DNA from 3 places in the Nonomuraea sp. NPDC049309 genome. Region 1 is predicted to be linked to each of the others. Evidence: riboswitches for the same ligand, from Rfam matches in the RefSeq annotation. Region 1 holds a riboswitch; each other region holds the start of a gene.
The links. A riboswitch is a leader RNA that binds a small molecule or an ion and turns the genes downstream of it on or off. The one in region 1 is predicted to bind thiamine pyrophosphate.

Region 1 (5,218 bases):
CCAGGAGCCCGGGTAGGTGTATCCGGCGCCGGACGGGCCGGCGATGAGCAGGTCGTTGTCGGTGGCGGTGCGCTGGTAGTAGGACAGCAGCGCGGGCCCGATGTCGGCGAGCAGCGGGCTGACCGTCCAGTTGGTGGGGACGCGGCCGCGCGCCGGGTCGTCCCAGATCTGCCGCATGCGGCGCTGGCAGTACTGGATGTTGTCGCCCTCGCCGACGGTGAGCGTGAGGTAGACGCGGTTGCGGAGGGTGGCGCGGGGGCGCGGGCGTACGCGGTCGGAGACCTTGGCGGGCACGCCGGCGTGCACGGTGCCGTTCATGTAGTAGTCGGCGGGCACGACCTCCACCGCGTGCTGCGAGGCGCGGTCGACGCCGCCCCACTCGCCGGCCACGTCGTTGGAGAACCATCCCGCGTACGGCGTCGTCGGCTTGACCTTGCTGAAGATCTCGTCGAGCAGCTTGCCGGTCTCGCCGGCCGGCGGCAGCCAGAAGACCATGGCGCGGCTGGCCACGGTGTAGTCGCGGAAGTAGGGGAACGGCTCGACGCGGGTGGGGGCGGTGGTGGTGGCGGTGACCAGGTACTGGTTCCACAGGTCCACGTCGACGAGCAGCTCGCGGGTCCCGGCGGGCGGGGTGAAGCGGTAGATGAAGTAGCCGCCGCCGTCGGCGAAGCGGTTGGAGTCGCCGCCGATGGCCGAGTTGACGCCGTCGAAGAGGAAGGGTTTCTCGGCGTCGGTGCCTGGGGTGAAGGAGGCGATCTCGGTGCCGTCCGCCTTCACGACCACGGAGCCGACGGACGCGCCCCAGCCGTCGTCGCCGAGCGAGTCCTGGAAGCGCAGGAAGACGCCCTCCTCGCCGGACAGCTCCTGGCTGAGGTCAAACGTGCGCACCGCCCGGTTGGAGGTGTCCCTGATGCGCTCGGTCTCCCTGGCGATCTCCCGCCACTGGACGCCCTCGACGGAGACGGTCCTGGTCGGGGGCAGGCCGCTGAGCAGGGCCTTGGTGCAGCGGGGGAAGAGCTCGTCGAGCTGCCAGCGGTAGGTGGCGAGCACGTCGTCGGGGTCGAAGCGGCCGCGCAGGTCGGTGATGACCTTCAGCCGGTACTCCTCGGCCTGTTCGGCGGTGGCGGCGACGGCGTTCTCCAGGCCGGCCAGGGTGGTGGCGACGTTCACCGAGTCGGGGACGTCGGGGTCGATCAGGATGGCGCCGCGCACCTCGCCGCGGTAGCGGGCGACGAGGTCGAGAGGCTGCTCGTGGCGGGTGACGGCGGCGCCGGTGCTGGACAGCCAGCGCTCGTCGAAGCCCTCCTTGTTGTAGTTGAAGTACAGGCGCGGGCGGCGGCGGTTGACGACGCCCTGCAGCGTGGTCAGAAGCAGCTGGTCGTTGCCGTGCAGGGTGGCGATGTCGGCGTAGTCGAGACGGGTCGGGCGGCCGAAGCCGGGCAGGACTGGGGCCGTAGCGGGCGCGGATGCGGAGGCGGGGGCGGCGGGGAACCCGAGTCCCAGCGCGCCGGCCGCGAGGACCGTGCCGTTCGCCAGGAGGAATTCACGTCGGGACACCATCGGCGTTCACTGCTCCTCGTCGGGGGGAGACCAGGAATGACAGCGTTGTCATCGCGTCGCTAGGCAACGTAACAATGTGAAGGTTTGTTGTCTATGGTGTAAATGAGGCGAGGATTCCGTTACGGCGGCCGGTGCCGCCGTAACGGGCTCATCGCCATCCGCGAGGAGAAGGGGCCGATGGCGAGGTCGAGACAGCCGTCGAGCCGGGGCTCAGGGAGCCAGCCACTCGGCGGTGGGCCAGCCCTCGCGCCGCCACGCGCTGTCCCAGAACATCCACTCGTAGGCCGCCGCCCGCTCGTACGCCCGCGCCATCGCCTCGCGGGTCTCCGGGGACGCGGCGGCGGCCAGCCGGTCGGTGATCGCCTTGGCCTGCTCGACGGAGGCGGCGAACTCCGGGTCGGAGTAGGTGGAGATCCACTTCGCGTACGGGTGCGCCGGGTCGTCGCCGGCCTTGGCGAGCAGCGCCGTACCGACGTCCTGGTAGATCCAGAAGCACGGCAGCACCGCCGCCGCGATCACCGGATACGGCTCCGACAGCGCCGTGGCCTGCAGGAACGACGAGTACGCCAGGCACGTCGGCGAGGTCGCGATGCCCTTGGCGGCATCGCCCAGCTCGTCGATGTAGCCGGAGTGCAGCTCGCGCTCGGCGACCAGCGCGGTGTGCGCGCTCTGCGCCCAGAAGGCCGCGTCGGCGGAGTCGTCGGCGCGTACGGATGCGGCGGCCAGCGCCTTCGAGAACGCCTCCAGGTAGCGGGCGTCCTGCACCATGTAGAAGACGAAGGTGTCGCGGTCGAGCGAGCCGTCGCCGAGTGCCGTGACGAAGGGGTGCTCGTGGATGGCGCGCATCAGGTCGGACGTGCGCTGCCAGATGTCATCGCAGAACATCGCGTCTCTTTCGACAGGGGGCCTGCCCGGCGGGGGCCGTTACCAGATGTTGTGGAAGTGGTGCACGGGGCCGTGGCCGTGGCCGACGCCCAGCGAGTCGGCGGCGCGCAGCGCCTCCGTGAGGTAGTCCTTCGCGGCGCGTACGGCGCTCGGCCAGTCGTCGTGCCTGGGCCGCAGCGCGGCGATCGCCGAGGAGAGCGTGCAGCCGGTGCCGTGGGTGTTCGTGGTGTGCACGCGCGGGGCGGACAGCTCGATCGTGCCCTCGGGGGTGGCCAGCACGTCGACGCAGGTCTCGCCGTCGAGGTGGCCGCCCTTGAGCAGCACCTGGCGGGCGCCGAGCGCGCGCAGCCTGGCCGCCTGCTCGTGCATCTCGGCCAGGTCGCGCGCCTGCGGCTCCTCCAGCAGGTCGGCCGCCTCGGGCAGGTTGGGGGTGATGAGGTCGGCGCGCGGCAGCAGCGTGCGGCGCAGCTCGCTCACCGCGTCGGCGGGCAGCAGCCGATCGCCGCTCTTGGCGACCATGACGGGGTCGAGCACGACGTACGTGGGGCGGTAGGTGTCGAGCGCCGCCGCCACCGCCTTGATCAGGTCGGCGTCGCCCAGCATGCCGATCTTCACGGCGTCGGCGGGCACGTCGGTGAGCAGCGTGTCGAGCTGCTGGGTGACGAAGTCGGCGGGCACCTCGTGGATGCCGGTCACGCCCGTGGTCGTCTGCGCCACCAGCGCGGTGATGACCGTCATGCCGTACGCACCGAGCGCGGAGAAGGCCTTGAGGTCGGCTTGGATGCCGGCGCCGCCGCTCGGATCGGTGCCCGCGATGGTCAGAACTTTGGGTACGGCGTCAGCGGCCATGACGTCCCTTCGCTAGTGCGAACTAGATCAGGTTCGACGGGTGTGATCTCAGCCCGGCATTTCGGGCACCCCGCGTCAAACGCTCACTCTAACAGCCCGGGTCGTTGACCACACGTCCGCGCATCGGCATCGTGGGGCGGGTGGCCGCTGACGAGACGCGCGACGGCGTCTCCCTGACGAACCTCGACCAGCCGCTCTTCGACGGCGCCGGCGCCACCAAGCGCGACCTCGTCGACTACCTCGACGCCGTCTCCGGCCGCATCATCCCCGTCCTGCGCGGCCGCCCGCTCTCCGTCATGCGGGTCCGCCCTGGCCAGCAGCCGTTCATGCAGAAGAACCTGCCCAGATACGCCCCGGACTGGGTGCGTTCGGTGCGGGTGTGGGCGGGCTCCTCGCAGCGGCAGGTCACGTACGCGCTGTGCGACGACCGCAGGACGCTGCTGTAGTTCGCCAACCAGCGGGCCGTCGAATACCACCCGGCCCTGTACGCCGGCGAGCACCCCACGCACATGGTGCTCGACCTCGACCCGCCCGAGGACTCCTTCGCGCTGGCCGTGCGGGGCGCGCACCTCGTCAGGCAGGCGCTGGCCGACTCCGGGCTGGCCGGGGCGGTGAAGACCAGCGGGGCCAAGGGCGTCCACGTCTTCGTGCCCGTCCCGCCGGACACCGCGATGGACGACCTGGCCGCCGCCACCCGCGCGCTCGCCGCCCGCGCCGAGCGGCTCGACCCGGCGCTCGCCACCACCGCGTTCATCAGGGAGGACCGCGCGGGCAAGGTGTTCATCGACTCCACGCGGGTGGGCGGCGCCACCGTGGCCGCCGCCTACAGCCCGCGCATCCGCCCCGGCGTGCCCGTCTCGTACCCGGTGGCGTGGGACGACCTCGACGGCGTGCGCCCCGGCGACTTCACCATCCGCACCGCGATCGCACGGCTCGGCGGGGCCGACCCGTGGGCCGAGCACATGCCGCCGCCGCAGCCGCTGCCCACCGACCTCGTCGAGGAGGGGCACACGATCCCGGTGGCGCGGGTCCAGGCGATGCACGAGGGCAAGCGGCGGGCGCGGGAGCGGCGCGGGGAGTAGCGGTCAGCCGGTGCCGGCGCCCTCCCGGAGCGCGGCGGCCGCGGCCTCGGGATCCTGGGCGAAGAACCGGATCGAGGTGATCTCGGCGCGGCGGCCCAGCGGGCGCACCACGGTGACCGGCCGGGCCAGCTCGACCGTCACGTTCGTCTGCGAGGAGACCGCCACGGTCAGCCGCCCGCCCGCGACGGTGATCATGCCGCCCTGGTGGTACGCCCGCCCGGTCCGCACCACCGTCACCAGCTCGCGGGGCACCCGCAGATCGAGGTGGACGCCGTACCGGACGCGCAGCTCGTCCGCCGTGACGACGTGCGGCCTGGTCGCGCAGGCGGCGGTCAGCATGAGGACGTACAGCAGGCCGTACAGGTCGGCGATCAACACGCCGTGACGCAGCAGGTCCGGGACGTCGAGGGCGGCGAGCAGCAGGTCCACGACCACGGTCTCGACCGCCATGGCGAACGCCATGAGGCCCATCATGAACGACTGCTCCTTGCCGTACGCGAGCGCGACCGCCCCGTCCGGCACCCCGTGCCGCCGCCGCACGAGCCACGCCGCGATGGCGGCCAGGCCCTTGAGCTCGAACCCGACGATGCGCAGCGCGGCTGTGACCATGCGCGTTCCTTCCTCTCTGCGCCTCCCTGCGGCCTGCACCGCCCATGGGACACGTTGACGTCGCGTCAAGGTCAAGACCCGATCGGTATGGGTTGAACGCGGCCGGCGGCCCCGGCGTACCCCCTGTCGGACCTGCGGCACCGGGGCCGGATCACCGGCGGTGCCGCCCGCGCTGATCGGCCACAACGGGGACGGCGATGGACTTTCAGGCATGGAGCGGCGGCCTGGCGTTG
Region 2 (5,218 bases), on a different contig from region 1:
GACCTTCGGCCGCGACGACGGCTTCCTCGGCATGCTGCGGGGCTACGGCCTGGAGTACGGCAAGGACGTGCCGCGGGCGAACGTGAAGCGGCTGTCGGTCGGCGTGCTCTACCGGTCGGTGGCGAGCGGGCAGTGCACGATGGGCATGGTGACCACCACGGACGGCCGGGTCAAGGCGCTCGGCCTGGTGCTGCTGGAGGACGACCGGCACTTCTTCCCGCAGTACAACGCGGCGGTGACGATGCGACGGCAGCTCTTCCAGGCGCACCCGGAGATCGCCGAGATCTTCGCGCCCATCAGCGCGAAGCTGACCGACGACGTGATGCGCGACCTGAACGCCCAGGTGGACGTGGACGGCGACATGCCCGTGCTGGTGGCCCGCGACTGGCTCAGGTCACAGGGATTCGTCGGGTGAGGGGCGTTAGCCGCACCTGATCGCGGGCAGCCCGCAGGTCATGTCGCAGACACCACCACCCCAGCAGCAGCCCTATCCGGGCAGCACCGGCGAGATGGCGCCCGAACCGCGCGACGAGATGCGCGACTACGCCGGCCGTGACCTGCTCGCCGGCAAGAAGGCGCTCATCACCGGCGGCGACTCGGGCATCGGCAGGGCGGTCGCGGTGGCGTTCGCCAAGGAAGGCGCGGACGTCGCGATCGCGTACCTGAGCGAGCACGAGGACGCCGCGCACACCCGCAAGCTGGTCGAGGAGACCGGGCGGCGCTGCGTGCTGATCCCCGGAGACCTGGCCGACCGCGCCCACTGCGTGTCGGTCGTCGAGCAGACGGTCTCCGAGCTGGGCGGTCTGGACGTGCTGGTGAACAACGTGGCCTACCAGCAGCCGGTGAGCGGCCTGGAGGAGCTGGACGACGAGCAGTGGGAGCACACGTTCGCCGTCAACATCCACAGCTACTACCGCGTGCTGAGGGCGGCGCTCCCGCACATGCGCGAGGGCGCGGCCGTCATCAACACCTCGTCGATCAACGGCCTGCGCGGCAACAAGTCGCTCATCGACTACGCCGCCACGAAGGGCGCGATCAACGCGTTCACCTACTCCATGGCCCAGAACCTGGTCGAGCGCGGCATCCGGGTCAACGCGGTGGCTCCCGGACCGGTGTGGACGCCGCTCATCCCGGCCACGATGCCGCAGGAGAAGGTGGAGACGTTCGGCGAGCAGGTGCCGATGGGGCGACCCGCCCATCCGGACGAGATCGCCCCCTCGTACGTGTTCTTCGCCTCCGACCGGCTGTCCTCGTACTACACGGGCGAGGTGCTGGCTCCGATCGGCGGCGAGACCTTGCCGGGTTAGCCCGCGTCGCTCACGTAGACCGTGCCGCCCAGGCGGCGGAACTCGGCCGCCTTCTCCGCGTAGCCGGCCTGCCTGATGTCGTGGCTGATCCGCATTGAGCAGAACTTCGGCCCGCACATCGAGCAGAAGTGCGCGGTCTTGGCGGGCGCGGCGGGCAGCGTCTCGTCGTGGAACGAGCGGGCCGTGTCGGGGTCGAGCGACAGGTCGAACTGGTCCTCCCAGCGGAACTCGAAGCGCGCGTCCGACAGCGCGTCGTCCCACTCCTGCGCCTTCGGGTGCCCCTTGGCCAGGTCGGCGGCATGGGCGGCGATCTTGTACGTGATGACGCCGGTCTTCACGTCGTCCTTGTCCGGCAGGCCGAGGTGCTCCTTGGGGGTGACGTAGCAGAGCATGGCCGTGCCGTACCAGCCGATCATGGCGGCGCCGATGCCCGAGGTGATGTGGTCGTAGCCGGGGGCGATGTCGGTGACGAGCGGGCCGAGCGTGTAGAACGGCGCGTCGTCGCAGAGCTCGCGCTGGAGGTCGACGTTCTCCTTGATCTTGTGCATGGGCACGTGGCCCGGGCCCTCGATCATCACCTGGACATCGTGCTCGCGCGCGATCTTGGTGAGTTCGCCCAGCGTGCGCAGCTCGGCGAACTGGGCCTCGTCGTTGGCGTCGGCGATCGAGCCGGGCCGCAGGCCGTCGCCCAGCGAGAACGACACGTCGTAGCGGGCGAGGATCTCGCACATCTCGGCGAAGTTCTCGTACAGGAAGCTCTCGCGGTGGTGCGCCAGGCACCAGGCGGCCATGATCGAGCCGCCGCGCGAGACGATGCCGGTCTTGCGGCCCACGGTGAGCGGCACGTGCGCGAGCCGCACGCCCGCGTGCACGGTCACGTAGTCGACGCCCTGCTCGCACTGCTCGATCAGGGTGTCGCGGAAGACCTCCCACGACAGCTCCTCGGGACGGCCCTTCACCTTCTCCAGCGCCTGGTAGATCGGCACGGTGCCGACGGGGACCGGGGAGTTGCGCAGGATCCACTCGCGGGTCTCGTGGATGTCCGCGCCGGTGGACAGGTCCATGATCGTGTCGGCGCCCCAGCGGGTGGCCCAGGTCATCTTCTCCACCTCCTCCTCGATGGAGGAGGTGACCGCGGAGTTGCCGATGTTGGCGTTGATCTTCACGAGGAAGTTACGCCCGATGATCATCGGTTCGGATTCGGGGTGGTTGACGTTCGCGGGGATGATGGCCCGGCCCGCGGCCACCTCCTCGCGGACGAACTCCGGCGAGACGCCCTCGCGTATCGCCACGAACTCCATCTCCTTGGTCACCAGGCCCCGGCGGGCGCAGGCGACCTGGGTGACCGGATGCCCGGCCGCCCGCCGCTCCTCGATCCACTCCGCCCGGCGGCGCGGCAGGCCCCGGCGCAGATCGGGCTCGTAGGAGGGGTCGGTGTACGGGCCCGAGGTGTCGTACAGGGTGACCGTCTTGTCGTTCGACAGGCGCACCTGGCGCATCGGGACCCGGAGCTCACCGCAGTAGATCTTGGAAAAGCGCGCGTCGCTCATCGCGCAAACTCCCTTCGCCGGCATTACCCGGAGCAGGTTCTGGCGGTCGGCGGCTCGCAGCCGTCCTCTCAGCCCGGTCTCCACCGGGCTCCCGCGTTCGGACGGCGGTGATCGTACCCGGGCCCGCCAAGGTCCCAAACCCGCCCGAAAAAGGTTTGATGGGTCTTCTCAGCGGTACGGACCCCATCAGGGGAAACATGATGAGAATCGCCGCTGTCGCAGGACTACTCGTCGTGATGGCCGCATCCGGCGCCACCGCCGCCGCCGGGGACGGCATGCAACAGCACGAGGTCAGCCAGGAGCAGTACGACATCCTGCTGGCTCAGTGCCGCTACTCCAATACCGGCAAGGCCAAGTGCCGCGCGAACGTGAGAGAGCTCTACCGCGTCGGCCGTACCGACCCCGCACTCGACTGCCGCACCTACGCCGGCGTGACCGTCTGCGGCACGCTCAAACTCAGCGCCGCCGAGCGCGCCTGCGTGCGCGACTCCGAAGCCAAGGGACTGTCGTTCCGGCGCGCCGAAGTGGAGTGCTACGTCCTGTCCTGAGGAGCCGAGCGTGATCATCGTAGGTGTGGACGGCTCCCGGCCCGGCCTCGAGGCGGCCGGCTGGGCCGCCACCGAGGCCGCGCTGCGCCAGGTGCCGCTGACCGTCGCCCACGTCGTGCCCGCGTGGGTGTGCGAGGAGGGCACCCCCGTCCGCTACGCCGAGGTCGCCCGGTGGATGCGCGAGGGCGCGCAGTCCGTGCTGACCTCCGCCAAGGACCGCGCGCTGCGCGAGCGGCCCCAGGTCCAGGTGGAGACCGTCCTGCTCCCCGGCGATCCCCGCGCGGCGCTGGTCGAAGCATCCGCCGAGGCCGAGCTGCTGGTCGTCGGGAGCCGCGGGCTCGGCGGCGTGCGCGGGCTGCTCGTGGGCTCCGTCGCGTACGGGGTCGTCGCGCACGCCGAGACGAACGTCGTCCTCGTCCGCGACCGCGCCGCCACGCCCGGCGAGATCGTCGTGGGCACCGACCTGTCCGCCCGCGCGGGCAAGGCCCTGGAGTTCGCCTTCGCCGAGGCCGAGCTGCGCGGGGCGCGGCTGCGGGTCGTGCAGGCGTGGGCCTGGCCCCAGCCGGGCGGCTTCGAACCCGCCGACAGCGACAGCGAGCAGGGCCATCTGCTCGCCCTGCAGAGCGCGCTCGTCCCGCTGCGCGCCGAGCATCCCGGCGTGGAGGTGACCGCCGAGGTGGTGCACGGGCATCCGGTCGACGTGCTGAAGGAGGCGGCGGCGGGCGCCGAGCTGCTGGTGGTGGGCTCGCGCGGGCGAGGGCAGCTCGCGGGCATGCTGCTCGGGTCGATCAGCCAGGCCATGCTGCAGCACGCGCCCTGCCCGCTCGCGGTGGTCCGCGCCCCCGACACGGCATCGCAGCCCGGCTCCCCCGTCTGACGACCCCGCCGGATCGCCCTCACCCGCGAACCTGCACCCGCACGCCCCGGCCTGACGAGTCCACCGCATCGCCCGCACCCGCGAACGTGAAAGTTACATGGATCTCCCCAGGTCACCCCTGATGACCAGATCGGCCCCTTTTCCGCATCCGTAAGGGTTCTTTACGATCTGCGCGCAGGGTGACGACGGGAGAGCGGACCATGCGCAAGATCGGTGCAGTGCTGGCCGGGATGGTGGCCGTGATCGCGGCCGTGCTGTTCGCGACGACGCCGGCCGAGGCGGCGGCCGTACGGATCATGCCGCTCGGCGACTCCATCACCGGCTCCCCCGGCTGCTGGCGCGCCCTGCTGTGGAACCGGCTGCAGAGCACCGGCCACACGAACATCGACTTCGTCGGCACGCTGCCGCCGCAGAGCTGCGGGATCGAGCACGACGGCGACAACGAGGGCCACGGCGGCTACCTCGCCACCAACGTGGCCGACCAGAACCTGCTGCCCGGCTGGCTCTCGGCCACGCACCCCGACATCGTGCTCATGCACTTCGGCACCAACGACGTGTGGAGCAACATCCCGCCCGCGACGATCCTCAGCGCGTTCACCACGCTGGTGAACCAGATGCGGGCGAGCAACCCCAACATGCGCATCCTCGTCGCCAAGATCATCCCGATGAACCCGTCGAGCTGCCCCGACTGCGCCCAGCGCGTCGTGGCGCTCAACGACGCCATCCCCGCCTGGGCCGCCGCGACGACCACCGACCGGTCGCCGATCACCGTGGTGGACCAGTGGACGGGCTTCGACACGGCCACCGACACCTACGACGGCGTGCACCCCAACGCATCGGGCGACCAGAAAATGGCCGACACGTGGTACCCGGCCCTGGTCGAGGCGCTGTCCGGCACCCCGACCCCCACCGACACGCCCACCGTGCCCGAGGGCG
Region 3 (5,218 bases), 640 kb from region 1:
TCATCACCGCGACGTTGTCGGAGCCGATGGCGCGGGCCACCGCGTCGGCCACCCAGTGGCCCCTGGCGAGCTCCTTGACCCGTGACCTGCTCGAGCCGGGAAACGCCTTGCGGTCCAGGCCGGCCGCCTTGGCCAGCGCGATCAGCGCGGTCGTGCGGGCGTCGGGTGCGGCGCCCGCGAGCACGGCCGCCGCCCGGCTCCTGACCTCGGCCTCGACCGCGGGATTCAGCTCCGGCCAGCGGGTGACGGGGAAGATCCCGAGCGCCTTCGTGCGCTCCATGGCCAGGACGCCGGCCCGCGCCAGGCGGGCGAGCAGGCGGCCGCGCAGGTCGTCCGACTTCAGCTTGCGCACCCACCACTCGGGGGTGCGCGGCCTGTCCCGCGCGATCAGCGATAGCGCGGCGTCCAGCTCCGCGTCGCCGAGCGGCTGGGGCGCGGCGACCGCCAGCCGCCTGCCGACCTTGGCGATGCGGCCGGCCAGCGCCAGCTCGGCCAGGACGCCGCCGCCCAGCGCCAGGTCGAGCTGGGCCGTGCTGATGAGGAACCTGCCCTGGTGCTCGCTGAGCGCCAGGAGGAGAAGTTCTTCGGCGATCGTCACGGTCATGCCTTCGACCCTAACGGCGTGATTTGGGGTTCCCCGGCCGGGTGCAAGCGGGACGTACGCTGGGGGCATGCCCGAACTTCCCGAGGTCGAGTCGCTCACCGGCTTTCTGCGCGAGCGGGCCGTGGGCCGCGCGATCGCCGGGGTCGACGTGGTGGCCGTTCAGGCGCTCAAGACGTTCGACCCGCCGGTCACCGCGCTCAACGGGCTGACGGTGACCGGCGTGGCCAGGCACGGCAAGTTCCTCGATCTCGACTGCGACGGGCTGCACCTGGTCGTCCACCTGGCGCGGGCGGGGTGGCTGCGCTGGCGCGACGACCTGTCGGGCGCGAAGCCGGTGCGGCCCGGCAAGGGGCCGCTGGCCGTACGCGTGCGGCTGGCGCCCGACGAGGAGGGCCTGGCGCCGGGGTTCGAGCTGACGGAGGCGGGGACGCAGAAGCGTCTTGCCGTCTATGTCACAAAAAATCCGGACGATGTGCCGGGCATCGCCGCTCTCGGCCCCGACCCGCTCGCCGAGTCGTTCACGGTCGAGGCGCTCAAGCGCATCGTCGGCGGCAAGCGCACCCAGATCAAGGGCCTGCTGCGCGACCAGAAGGTGATCGCCGGCATCGGCAACGCCTACTCCGACGAGGTGTTGCACGCGGCCAAGATGTCGCCGTTCAAGATCGCCGCGACGCTGACCGACGCGCAGATCGCCGACCTGCACGAGGCCATCGTGACCACGCTGCGCGACGCGGTCGAGCGGGCCCGCGGGCTGGCCGCCAAGGATCTCAAGGCGGAGAAGAAGTCGGGGCTACGGGTGCACAACCGTACGGGGCAGCCCTGCGACGTGTGCGGCGACACGATCAGGGAGGTGTCGTTCGCCGACTCCTCGCTGCAGTACTGCCCGACCTGCCAGACCGGTGGCAAGCCGCTGGCCGACCGCCGCCTGTCCCGCCTGCTGAAGTAGCCGGGCGGCCGGTGCACCGCCGCGCGCAGGCCATGATGGAGTCATGACCGTTCCTGAGATCGAGGCCAGTGCCGTACCCGCAGACGCTTACCTGCTCGACGTCCGCGAGCAGGAGGAATGGCTGGCGGGCCACGCGCCGCAGGCCGTTCACATCCCGATGACCCAGATCCAGGGGCGCGTGGACGAGGTTCCCGACGACCGCACGATCTACGTCGTGTGCCGGGTGGGCGGCCGTTCCCTGCAGGTCGCGGCCTGGCTCAACCAGCTCGGGCGCGATGCGGTCAACGTCGGCGGCGGCATGCAGTCGTGGGAGGCGGCGCGGCGGCCGATGGTCAGCGAAACGGGCCAGGAGCCTTTTGTGGCATAAGTCCCCCACTATGGCGACTTAGACGCCATTGAGGCATTATTGGGGCGCAAACTACAGATCGTCGCGGGAGCTCGGGGTCGCCGGGCTGAGAGGGCAGCACAACCATCCGCTGCCGACCGCCTGAACCTGTCCGGGTAATGCCGGCGTAGGGAGTGTGCGATGTCGCACGGCGTCGAAGAAGTACCTCTGACTCTTGACGGAGAGGCCCCCAAGACCCTGGGCGTGCTCGATCAGGGCGCGCTCTGGGCCAACCTCGGTGTCAGCCTGCTCGGCTTCTCCGGAGCGCTGCTGCTGCTCGACCCGCTGGGCGACGCCCCGCTGACGCTGGCCGCGGCGCTGATCGCCACCGTGGTCGGCAGCCTCATCGGCACCGCCATGGTGGGCCTGTCCGCCATCCCCGGCACGCACACGGGCAAGCCCGCGATGGTGCTGCTGCGCGGGTTGTTCGGCGCGCGGATCTCGTACGTGCCCACGGTGCTGAACATCATCCAGATGATCGGCTGGGGCGCCTTCGAGCTGTGGGTGATCGCCAAGGGCGCGGGCGCGATCTTCCCCGCGGTGCCGTACCAGGTGTGGGTGATCGTGGCGGGCGTGCTGACGGCGGCGCTGACCATCTGGCCGCTCGGCTCGATCCGGCTGCTGCGCCGCTACGTCACGGTCGGCGTGATCGTGGCGATGGTCTGGTTCACGGTGTTCTTCCTGCGCGAGGCCCCCTCGCCCGAGGGCGGGAGCTGGACGGCCTTCCCCGCCGCCGTGGACTACGTGATCGCGCTGTCGGTGTCGTGGGTGCCGATGGCGGCCGACTTCGCCCGGCACTCGCGCTCGGGCAAGGCCGCGTTCACCGGCGTGGTCGGCGGCTACACGCTGGCCCAGGTGGCCTGCCTGGGGCTGGGCGTGTACGCGGTGGCGCTGGCGGGCGCCGACGGCGTGCTCGCCGACCAGACGACGGTGTTCAACCCGTTCGTCGCGGTGCCGCTCGGCGCGCTGTTCTTCGGCATCCTCGTGCTGCGCGAGACCGACCAGTCGTTCGCCAACGTCTACTCCACCACGATGTCGCTGCAGAACCTCATGCCGCGGGTGGACCGGCGCATCCTGTCGACCGCCATCGGCGTGGTCACGATCGTGATCGCCCTGTTCGCGGACGTGAACTCCTACGGCGTGTTCCTCGGCGTGATCGGCGCCGTGTTCGTGCCGATGTTCGCGGTGCTCGCGGTCGACTACTTCGTGCTGCGCCGCGGCGAGGGCTGGAACACCGCCGAGGACGCACCCTCGCGCTGGTCGATGCTGGTGCCGTGGGCGCTGGGCTTCGCCGCGTACTGGCTGACCACCTCGACGCCGACCTTCGCCGCGTGGGACGGCTGGTGGGCCGGCGTGCGCGACGCGCTCGGCTTCGTACGGGAGCCGTGGATGAACGGCGCGCTGGGCGGCGCCTTGGTGGCCGCCCTGGTCACGCTGCTCATCGGGCTCATCCAGCGATCGCGCGCCGCTCGACGTTGAGCAGATGCTGCTTGGCGGCCGCGCCGCCCGGGTAGTCGCCGAGCTCGCCGTCCTCGCGCACCACCCGGTGGCAGGGCACGATGACGCAGACCGGGTTGGAGGCCAGCGCGTTGCCGATCGCTCGCAGCGCGCGCGGCCTGCCGATGCTCTCTCCGATCCGCTCGATCGTCGTGGTGGTGCCGTAGGGGACCGCCATGGTCTTCTGCAGCACCGTACGCGCGAACGGCGTGGCCAGGGTCAGGTCCACCGGCGTGGCGAACGCGCGCAGCCGCCCGGAGAAGTACGCGTCGAGCTCCCTGCGCACCGGGTCGAGCCGCCGCGAGTCGGGTCCGATGAACCGGCCCAGATGGCGTGTGACCCGCTCGAACACGTCGTTCTCCGCCTCATAGCTGCACGCCACGATGCCCTTGGCGGTCACCGCCAGCACCAGCCTGCCCACCGCGCCGTCGTAGGTGCCGAACGCGATGTCGGGTGGGGTCTCACCCCGATAGGTGCTGGAGGTCACTCGCAACAGGGCATCGAGATCGTTGCTCGACATACCCCTCACCCTCCCACCTGCCGGGAATCACCGTGACCGCAGCGTATCGGACGGATCGCCCGACGCACCCACCGCGCCACGTGCACTATGGAGTAGTGGGGGACGAATGGGCCGGTAGTGACGATGAGATCGCTCGTGCGGCGCTCGCCAGCTCGCCCAACGCCATCGTGGCGCTCGACCGCGACCAGAGCGTGCTGGTGTGGAACGCCGCCGCCGAGCGCATGTTCGGCTATAGCGCCGACGAGCTGCTCGGACGCCGCGCGCCGATCGTGCCCGAGGAGCTGACCGCCGAGCACAACGCGGTCCTCGAGCGCGTGCGCACGGGAGAGCCCGTGTCGCTGCGCACCAAGCGCCTGCACGCCGACGGCCGGGTGCTCGATCTGCGGGTGGACATCAGCGCCCTGCGCCTGGGCAGCGCCGTGGCCGGCTACGTGTGCGCCTACCACCCCGCCAGGGCCGACGAGATGGCCGAGCACCGCATGGCGCGCAGGGCCCGCCTGGTCGCCCGGCTCACCGACGTCGTGGGCGACATCAACTCCGAGCTGGAGCTGCCCGCCGTGCTCGACCGCATCTCGGCCAGCCTGACCGAGCTGACCGGGGCGGACGCGGGCGGGTTCGTCCTCATCGAGGGCGACAGGCTGCGGCTGGTCAGCACGTACCAGCTGCCCGAGGCGATCAGGGGCATCACCACCGACCTGCGCACGAGCCTGGTGGACAAGCTCTTACGCACCGGCAAGACCGTGCTGCTGCAGTCCGAAGGGCTCGACGACCTGGTGTGGGCGCGGCTGAAGGGGCTGCACACGATCGCCCTGGGGCTCGCGGCCGTGGGCGGGCGGCCGTACGGCGCCCTGTACGCCCTGTTCGCCCGCCGCAACCCGGGACACCTGGAGCTGGAGCTGCTGGAGCTGCTGGCCGGGCACGCCGGCATCGCGGTCGGCAACGCGGTCGCCTACCAGGAGGCGGTGCGGCAGCGGGCGCACGAGCAGGCCGTGTTCGACGCGAGCGCCGACGGCATCGCCGTGCTCGACCAGGAGGGCAACGTGGTGCGCTGGAATCCGGCCGCCGCCGAGCTGACAGCGCTGCCCGCGGAGTCCGTCATCGGCGGTCCGCCGCCGTTCCCGCTGCCCAAGGCCGGCGAGAAGGGCACCTTCCAGCTCGGCAACGGCCGCTGGCTCGACGTGGTGAGCGCGCGGATCGAGGAGACCGGCGAGGTGGTCGTCGACTTCCGCGACGTGACCGCCGCCAAGGAGCTGGAGGAGGCCAAGG

Region 2: it holds a riboswitch for thiamine pyrophosphate, as region 1 does, so the genes downstream of both, thiC (phosphomethylpyrimidine synthase ThiC) here and thiD (bifunctional hydroxymethylpyrimidine kinase/phosphomethylpyrimidine kinase) in region 1, are expected to answer to the same signal.
Region 3: it holds a riboswitch for thiamine pyrophosphate, as region 1 does, so the genes downstream of both, ACGFIM_RS17675 (purine-cytosine permease family protein) here and thiD (bifunctional hydroxymethylpyrimidine kinase/phosphomethylpyrimidine kinase) in region 1, are expected to answer to the same signal.

Annotation. Positions count from the first base shown of each region.
Region 1 covers NZ_JBICSH010000002.1:160,527-165,744, reverse strand. Annotated here, with positions in the region: gene ACGFIM_RS14535 (GxGYxYP domain-containing protein) at 1-1,560, opposite strand, end outside; gene tenA (thiaminase II) at 1,771-2,445, opposite strand; gene thiD (bifunctional hydroxymethylpyrimidine kinase/phosphomethylpyrimidine kinase) at 2,485-3,294, opposite strand; TPP riboswitch at 3,282-3,377, opposite strand; partial or broken gene ACGFIM_RS14520 (DNA polymerase domain-containing protein) at 3,426-4,376, shown strand; gene ACGFIM_RS14515 (hypothetical protein) at 4,380-4,985, opposite strand; gene ACGFIM_RS14510 (hypothetical protein) at 5,183-5,218, shown strand, end outside.
Region 2 covers NZ_JBICSH010000003.1:598,888-604,105, reverse strand. Annotated here, with positions in the region: gene ACGFIM_RS23385 (glycine betaine ABC transporter substrate-binding protein) at 1-415, shown strand, start outside; gene ACGFIM_RS23380 (SDR family oxidoreductase) at 456-1,307, shown strand; gene thiC (phosphomethylpyrimidine synthase ThiC) at 1,304-2,857, opposite strand; TPP riboswitch at 2,850-2,962, opposite strand; gene ACGFIM_RS23370 (hypothetical protein) at 3,058-3,405, shown strand; gene ACGFIM_RS23365 (universal stress protein) at 3,416-4,282, shown strand; gene ACGFIM_RS23360 (cellulose binding domain-containing protein) at 4,483-5,218, shown strand, end outside.
Region 3 covers NZ_JBICSH010000002.1:798,466-803,683, reverse strand. Annotated here, with positions in the region: gene ACGFIM_RS17690 (GPP34 family phosphoprotein) at 1-604, opposite strand, end outside; gene ACGFIM_RS17685 (Fpg/Nei family DNA glycosylase) at 672-1,550, shown strand; gene ACGFIM_RS17680 (rhodanese-like domain-containing protein) at 1,594-1,917, shown strand; TPP riboswitch at 1,971-2,087, shown strand; gene ACGFIM_RS17675 (purine-cytosine permease family protein) at 2,077-3,414, shown strand; gene ACGFIM_RS17670 (methylated-DNA--[protein]-cysteine S-methyltransferase) at 3,383-3,952, opposite strand; gene ACGFIM_RS17665 (PAS domain S-box protein) at 4,048-5,218, shown strand, end outside.